3 regions of the Paraburkholderia sp. J8-2 genome follow, and region 1 is predicted to be linked to each of the others. Evidence: riboswitches for the same ligand, from Rfam matches in the RefSeq annotation. Region 1 holds a riboswitch; each other region holds the start of a gene.

Region 1 (2,260 bases):
GCCTGTCGTACCCAAAGGCGCCGAGGTGCTGCTCGAAACGCGCTTCCCGTATCTGAGCGCCAACCAGCGCCGTGTCGTGCTGAAGACGACCGAAGTCGTCTCGGGCTATCCGGTCATGGACGATTCCGAAGGCTGGGGCCGTCTGAACATGTTTAGTGCTGCCGATGGTTATGGCGCATTCAGCGGCAACGTGATCGTCGCAATGGACGCAAGCCAGGGCGGCTTCAACGCCGCCGACACCTGGCGCAACGACATTGCCGGCTCGGGCAAGCTCACGCTGCAGGGCAGCGGCACGCTCACGCTCGCGGGCAACAACAGTTACACGGGCGGCTCGCAGGTGAGCGGCGGCGTGCTCGCGGCCGCGTCGGCCACGGCCTTCGGCAACGGCGATGTGTACGTGGGCTCCGGCGGCAGCGTGACCGTCGCGGCGGCCGCGCCGTTGACGGTAGCGGGCAAGTACACGCAGCTCGACAGCACGACGCTCGAACTCGACATCGACGGCAACGGCGGCGGACGCCTGCGCGTGGGCGGCCAGCTCACGGTGGCGGGCGGCACGCTGCACGTGAAGTTCGTGAACGGCTATGCGCCGAAGGCAGGCGACACGATCGACCTGATCGACGGCAGCGGCGCGTCGGTCAAGTTCGCGACCGTCACTGTGGATGGCTTCAAGGCCACGCCCGTTTATTCTTCGACCGGCGTGGCGGTGAAGCTCTCGGCTTCGTGATGTAGCCACACCGGAAAGCGGCCCCGAATCACAATGGTTCGGGGCCGTGTTTCATGCGCCGAACACCGGAGCTTGCGATTTCGCGAGGCTCGCAAGCGCCTCTCTCGCCCCTCCGTCAACGGCACGAGATCGCATGCCGTGAGACACCCGCATAACAGCGCACGTCCATCGGTCAACGCGTGGCGCCGGGGGGGCAGACCAAACCGGGTGTTTTCGCCACACCGCACCCGGCAAAGGTTGACGCGCGCAATGCGCGGCCATTACCCTTGCGCGCTGATGGTTCCCGGCGACGGGATCAAAAGGGAACGCAGTGCAAGACTGCGGCTGCCCCCGCAACTGTCAGCGGCGAGTCCATGCCAAAGCGGGCCACTGGGAAACCGGGAAGGCCGGCAACGGACGTCGACCCGCGAGCCAGGAGACCTGCCATCAGCCGAGTCCAGCAGCCGCAACGGGCGGGGATCCCCAATGCGCAAGCACCGCCCATGCGGCGGCTGCCCGTTGCAAGGACAGCCCTGAACAAGCGCTGTTTCCAGCCACCGCATCATGAAGTTTCGCCAGTTCGTTTTGACTTCCGCCGCGCTCGCCTGTGCGTGGCAAACCGCGCATGCCGCCGACGCATCGCCCGCCCAGGCGCAGCAGCAAACCACCGACGACACCACGCTGCCCAATATCCTCGTCGTGGGCGACACGCAGCACCTGCCGCAATCGTTCGACCAGCGCTACGCAACCACCCAGGTGCTCACGCGCGCCGACCTCGACCGCGTCTCGCCCGTCGACCCCAGCATTGCGCAGGCGCTCGCCACGCTGCCCGGCGTCACCGTCTCGCAGACCGGGGGGCCTGGGTCGTACACGGGCGTGAGCATCCGCGGGTCGTCGGCGGACCAGGTGGCCGTGTTCATCGACGGCATACGCGTGGGCTCCGTCACCACCGGCACTGCCGAATGGGGCGATCTTGCGACCGACTCGTTCGACCGCGTGGAGGTGATCTCGGGTCCCGCGGCCGCCTCGTTCGGCGCGGACGCCGTGGGCGGCGTCGTGCAGCTCTTCACGCGCCATGCGTCGAACCAGCCGAACCAGACCACCGTGTCGTTCGGCGGCGGCTCGAACAAGACCTTCGACACGCAGGTGCGCACCTCGGGCACGATCGGCTCGGCAGGGCCGCTTGCCGCGTTGAGCGGACTCACGTATTCGCTGGGTCTGCACGACTACAACACGGCCGGCATCGACGCGACGCAGCCCTGGGCCTACGGCCACGAAGCCGGCCGCAACCCTTACCACGCGCAGAACCTGGACGCGCGCCTTGGCTATGCGCACGACAACTGGTCGATCTCGACCTTCGCGCTTTACCACCGCTCCGATCTCTCCTACGACAACGCGGGTGGCAACGACCGCCAGCGCGACAACCAGCTCACGACCGGCCTCGCGTTCCACCTCGACATCACGCCGACCACGCAGTTCGACCAGTCGGTGGGGTACGCCACCGACCGTCAGTTCCTCTATTCGAACGACCCGACGATCCCGACCGACGAGATCGAT
Region 2 (2,260 bases), on a different contig from region 1:
CGCATTCGCAACATCGCTTTCGCATTCGAACGCGACGAGGTTGAGCGCCGCGGTTTCGTCGACGTGCCACGCATCGGCGCGGCCTTCGATGCGGCGCTCAAGCGGGCCGCCCAGATGCTCGAACACGGCAAGACGCGTGGCGCCGAAGCCCGCTTCGGCGAGCAGCGCGGCGAGCGCCGCGGGCGTGCGCCCGTCCGCGCTCAACGCCAGCACGCGCGAGCGCGCGTAGAGATAGCGGCGCAGCGCATCGAGCGGTCGGCCGACGAGCGAGACCATCGCCGTATCCTGCAACGCCCAGCCCATGCGCGCCGCCGCCAGCGAGAGCGACGAGGGCGCGGGCAGCACGCGCATTTCACCGGGCGCCACGCGGCGCGCGAGCGTCGCGCCCACGCCGAACAGCATGGGGTCGCCGCTCGCGAGCACGCATACGGGCGCATTCGACTCGCGATGCGCGAGCAGCGCCTCGACGCTGAACGGCTGCGGCCACGCTTCGCGGCGCGCACGCACGCGCGAGGGCAGCATCGCAAGATGGCGCTCGCCGCCCGTCACGACGGCAGCGTCGAACAACGCGCGCCGCGCGTCGCGCCCGAGCCCCGCATAGCCATCGTCGCCTATGCCCACCACCGTCAGCCATGCCTGCGTGCCCTGCATTCGTTCTCCCGCTTTTGCTTGCTTTGTTGCCTGGTTTGTCGCCTGTTTCCGCGCGCCGCCATCGGCCCGCAACCCGATTGCCGGGCGGAGCGCGCGCGAAAACGGGCATAATACCGTGTCCGCCGGCGCCTTTAAGGCACTTTGTATGAGGCCGGAGTCAGCGCTGAAGCGCTAACTCCGGATCGCAAACAGGGAACACAGCAAGCTGTGGCCGCCCCCGCGACTGTAAGCAGCGAGACCGCATCCACCCGAGCCACTGGTTTTACCGGGAAGGCCGATGCGGTCCACGACCTGCGAGCCAGGAGACCTGCCGGCCGACTGTTCGTGCGAACCCATATCGGGCGGGGTGTACCGATACCGCTGCCGTTTCCCGCCTCACGTGCGGGCAGCGCGCCGCTCCCGCGCGATGCTTACCCGGTATTCCCTTGAAACACGAAACGAAGCCCGTCTCGCCCGCTGCTGCATTGGCCGTGCTCCGCCCCTCGGCGTGCCCGGGGCTCGTGCGCGTGGTCGCGGCGCGCGACGGCGGCCTGTGCCGCATCCGCCTGCCCGGCGGCGTGCTGAGCGCCACGCGGGCGCGCGCCCTCGCCGACGCCGCGTTGGCGCATGCCGGCGGCGTGCTCGAACTGACCAATCGCGCGAACGTGCAGATTCGCGGCGTACGCGTGGGCGAGGAGGCCGCGTTGAGCGCCGCGCTGATCGGTGCGGGCCTCGGGCCCGCTGGCATCGACGCCGCGAGCCCGGTCGAGCACGCGTGCGCCGCCGACGAATTGCGCAACGTGATGCTGAGCCCGCTCGCGGGCGTTGACCCTGAGGCTTTGTGCGACACAACGGTGCTCGCCGCAGCCCTCATCGACATGATGCAGCGCGAAGCGCGTTTCGCCGCGCTCTCGCCCAAGTTCGCGCTGCAACTGGACGGCGGCGAGCGTATGGCGATGCTCGGGCATCCGCACGACATCTGGCTCGCCGCGTTGCCGCACGGCGCGACCGTGCGCTTTGCACTGGGCCTTGCAGGGTGCCCCACGACGCAGCCAATCGGCACGCTCGCGACCGAAAATATTTGCGCATCGATACGTGCGCTGCTCCATGCGTTCCTCGATCTCGCGGGCGCAGACGCAACGCGCATGCGTGACGTGCTCGCCGCACACTCACTCGATGCGCTGCTGCAACGCGCGCGCGATCATGGCGGCTTCGCGCTGATGCGTGACGACGCCGCGCTGCACGCGTGGCGTCGCGAGCCGAGTCCTGCCGGCTTGCGACTGGGCGCGCACGCGCTGCACGTCGACGGCAGTGGCTACGTAGGCGCGCAGCCCGCGCTCGGCCGCATCGACGCGCATACGCTGCGCGCGCTCGCCGCGCTCGCGCAAGACTCGGGCGATGCGACGCTGCGGGTGACGCCATGGCAAGGCCTGCTGCTGCCTAACGTGCCCGCGCGCGCCATGACCGGCGCGCTCGAACGGCTGCACGCGCTCGGCCTCATCGTCTCGCGCGCCGATCCGTTCGCGCGCCTGATCGCCTGCACGGGCTCGGCGGGGTGCGCCAAAAGCCGCGCCGACACCAAAGCCGACGCACAGCGTCTCGCCGCCCTGCTGCCGCCCGGCGCGCAAGC
Region 3 (2,260 bases), on a different contig from region 1:
GGGCAGGCGCGGCACGGCGCTCGCCAGCAGCGCGAGCGTCGTATCCGCCGAACTGAGCACGACGATTTCTGCGGGCTGCTGGTCAATACGGATGACGCCCTGCGTGTCGTCGACAAAACCACCTGGCGTGGTGCGCAGCAAGTGCATGGTACGGCCTCGTCTAGCTCAGCGCGGTCACTTCGCGCCCGCGATCTGCACGTTCGCGAGCGCCGTGTCGAATGCCGCTTGCAGCGTCGTGCCATCGAGGTCTTCGCCAATCAGCACGAAGCGGCTCGCAAGCGGCTGCGTCGCGCTTTCCTGCGCGTTCCAGCGGCGGTCGAAATAGCTGTCGAAGCGGCGGCCTACACCTTGAATCACGAGACGCATCGGTGCCCCCGGCAGCGCGGCGAAGCCCTTCACGCGATAGATCGTGTGTGCATCGACGAGCTGCTGCAGCGCTTCGATCACGCTCTCGCGCGAAGCGGCCGCGCCCGACACCACGACCGAATCGAACTCGTCATGATGATGATCGGGATCGTCGCCGGAACCGTGATGGTCGTGCCGCAGATGAATGCTCTCTTCGGAAGCCGCTTCGAGCCCGAGCAGCGTATGCAGATCGAGCTTGCCGTGCTGCGCGCGCACGATCTTCACCTGCGGCGGCAGTTCTTCGCGCAGCTCGGCAATGAGCGCGTCCTGGCCCGCTTCGTCGAGCAGATCGGTCTTGTTGAGAATGACGAGATCGGCGGCCGAAAGCTGGTCTTCGAACAGCTCGTGCAGTGGCGATTCGTGATCGAGATTCGGGTCGGCGCGGCGTTGTGCGTCCACGGCCTGCGGGTTTTCGGCGAACTGGCCGCTCGCGGCGGCGGGGCCGTCCACCACGGTCACGACCGCATCGACGGTGAACGCGTTGCGAATCGACGGCCAGTTGAACGCCTGAACGAGCGGCTTGGGCAGCGCGAGGCCGGAGGTTTCGATCAGCACATGATCGATGTCGCCGCGGCGTTCGAGCAGTTTCTCCATCACCGGGAAGAACTCTTCCTGCACGGTGCAGCACAGGCAACCGTTCGCGAGTTCGTAGAGCTGGCCTTCCGTTTCGTTGCCGTTCTCGTCGCAGCCAATGCCGCAGCCGCGCAGAATTTCGCCGTCGATACCGAGTTCGCCGAACTCGTTGACGATGACCGCGACGCGCAGACCACCCGCGTGCTGGAGAATGTGACGCAGCAGCGTGGTTTTGCCGCTGCCGAGAAAGCCCGTCACGATCGTGACCGGAATCTTGCGCATTTGCATGAAGTGCTCCTTCGGCGCCAAGCCGGATAGCGGGGTGCGTCGCGTTGGCCGTTCGTGCGGGTGTCTGTGTGTCGTCACGCGAGCACGCGCGTATCCGTGGAGACGCACTCACGCGTAACGATTCAAAAAAAACCTGCGGGGGGACGAACGACCAGAAACGCACCGGGGCCTCGCCCGGCCGACGCGTGAATATCATGGACCCGGCACCGCATCCCCGCAGCGCGAATCCCACGTATCTGGCCGGTATCCGGACTGACGAAACACCGCTTCGCCTTCCCGCGCGAGTGGCCTTGCGGCCGGCTCGGGCAGTGGCGTGGACTGCGTAAAGCATGGAAGCGGTTTGCGGCATTCGTTCGAACGCCGCGCTCGTTGTACCGTTGCGGGTGCAGTTCAGGTTGGCCACGCCCGAGGCGGGATGGCTCCCTGATTCCCGTTTAACTGCGCGCGCATCATGAATCGCGCGCGCGAGCACCAGAGTGCGTGCGAGTGTAGGCGCGGGGGGCTTGCGCGTCAAGGAAGGCGTGGGAAGCCGCAAAAGCGTGTGCTATCGTAGCGCGCATCCGGCAACGGCCGGAATACGACTGTTTTGCTTGCTCCGCTCCCGCCGTGAATTCTGTCGAAAATCGCGCCACGCGCGCAGCTTCATTCGAAACCACGCTGGAGCCCGCACAGCGCGCGCCGTCGCTCGCGCTCGGCATTGGCTGCCGGCGCGGCGTGACGCTTGCGCAGGTCGACGCCGCCGTGCGCGCCGCGCTCGGTGCGTGGCCGCTCGAAAGCGTGACCTCCGTGGCCACGCTCGACGTCAAAGCCGGCGAACCCGCGCTACAGGCGTTTTGCGGGGCGCATGCGCTGCCGCTGTACACGTTCACGCGGGAGCAAATCGCCGCGACGCCCACGATCGCGCCGCCCTCCGCTGCTGCCCAAGCGCAATTCGGCGTGGACGGCGTGTGCGAGCCCTGCGCGCGTCTCGCGGCGGGCGGCGGTCCGCTCGTGC

Evidence for each region. Region 1 has a riboswitch for cobalamin ahead of U5A52_RS09070 (TonB-dependent receptor domain-containing protein). Riboswitches for the same ligand answer to the same signal wherever they lie in the genome.
Region 2: another riboswitch for cobalamin. It lies ahead of cobG (precorrin-3B synthase); the one in region 1 lies ahead of U5A52_RS09070 (TonB-dependent receptor domain-containing protein).
Region 3: another riboswitch for cobalamin. It lies ahead of cobW (cobalamin biosynthesis protein CobW); the one in region 1 lies ahead of U5A52_RS09070 (TonB-dependent receptor domain-containing protein).

The regions. Positions count from the first base shown of each region.
Region 1 covers NZ_CAJMZA010000003.1:47,979-50,238, forward strand. Annotated here, with positions in the region: gene U5A52_RS09065 (acid phosphatase) at 1-724, shown strand, start outside; cobalamin riboswitch at 985-1,167, shown strand; gene U5A52_RS09070 (TonB-dependent receptor domain-containing protein) at 1,268-2,260, shown strand, end outside.
Region 2 covers NZ_CAJMZA010000007.1:254,683-256,942, forward strand. Annotated here, with positions in the region: gene cbiE (precorrin-6y C5,15-methyltransferase (decarboxylating) subunit CbiE) at 1-651, opposite strand, end outside; cobalamin riboswitch at 793-981, shown strand; gene cobG (precorrin-3B synthase) at 1,077-2,260, shown strand, end outside.
Region 3 covers NZ_CAJMZA010000007.1:268,317-270,576, forward strand. Annotated here, with positions in the region: gene cobN (cobaltochelatase subunit CobN) at 1-147, opposite strand, end outside; gene cobW (cobalamin biosynthesis protein CobW) at 175-1,266, opposite strand; cobalamin riboswitch at 1,487-1,757, opposite strand; gene U5A52_RS18675 (cobalamin biosynthesis protein) at 1,924-2,260, shown strand, end outside.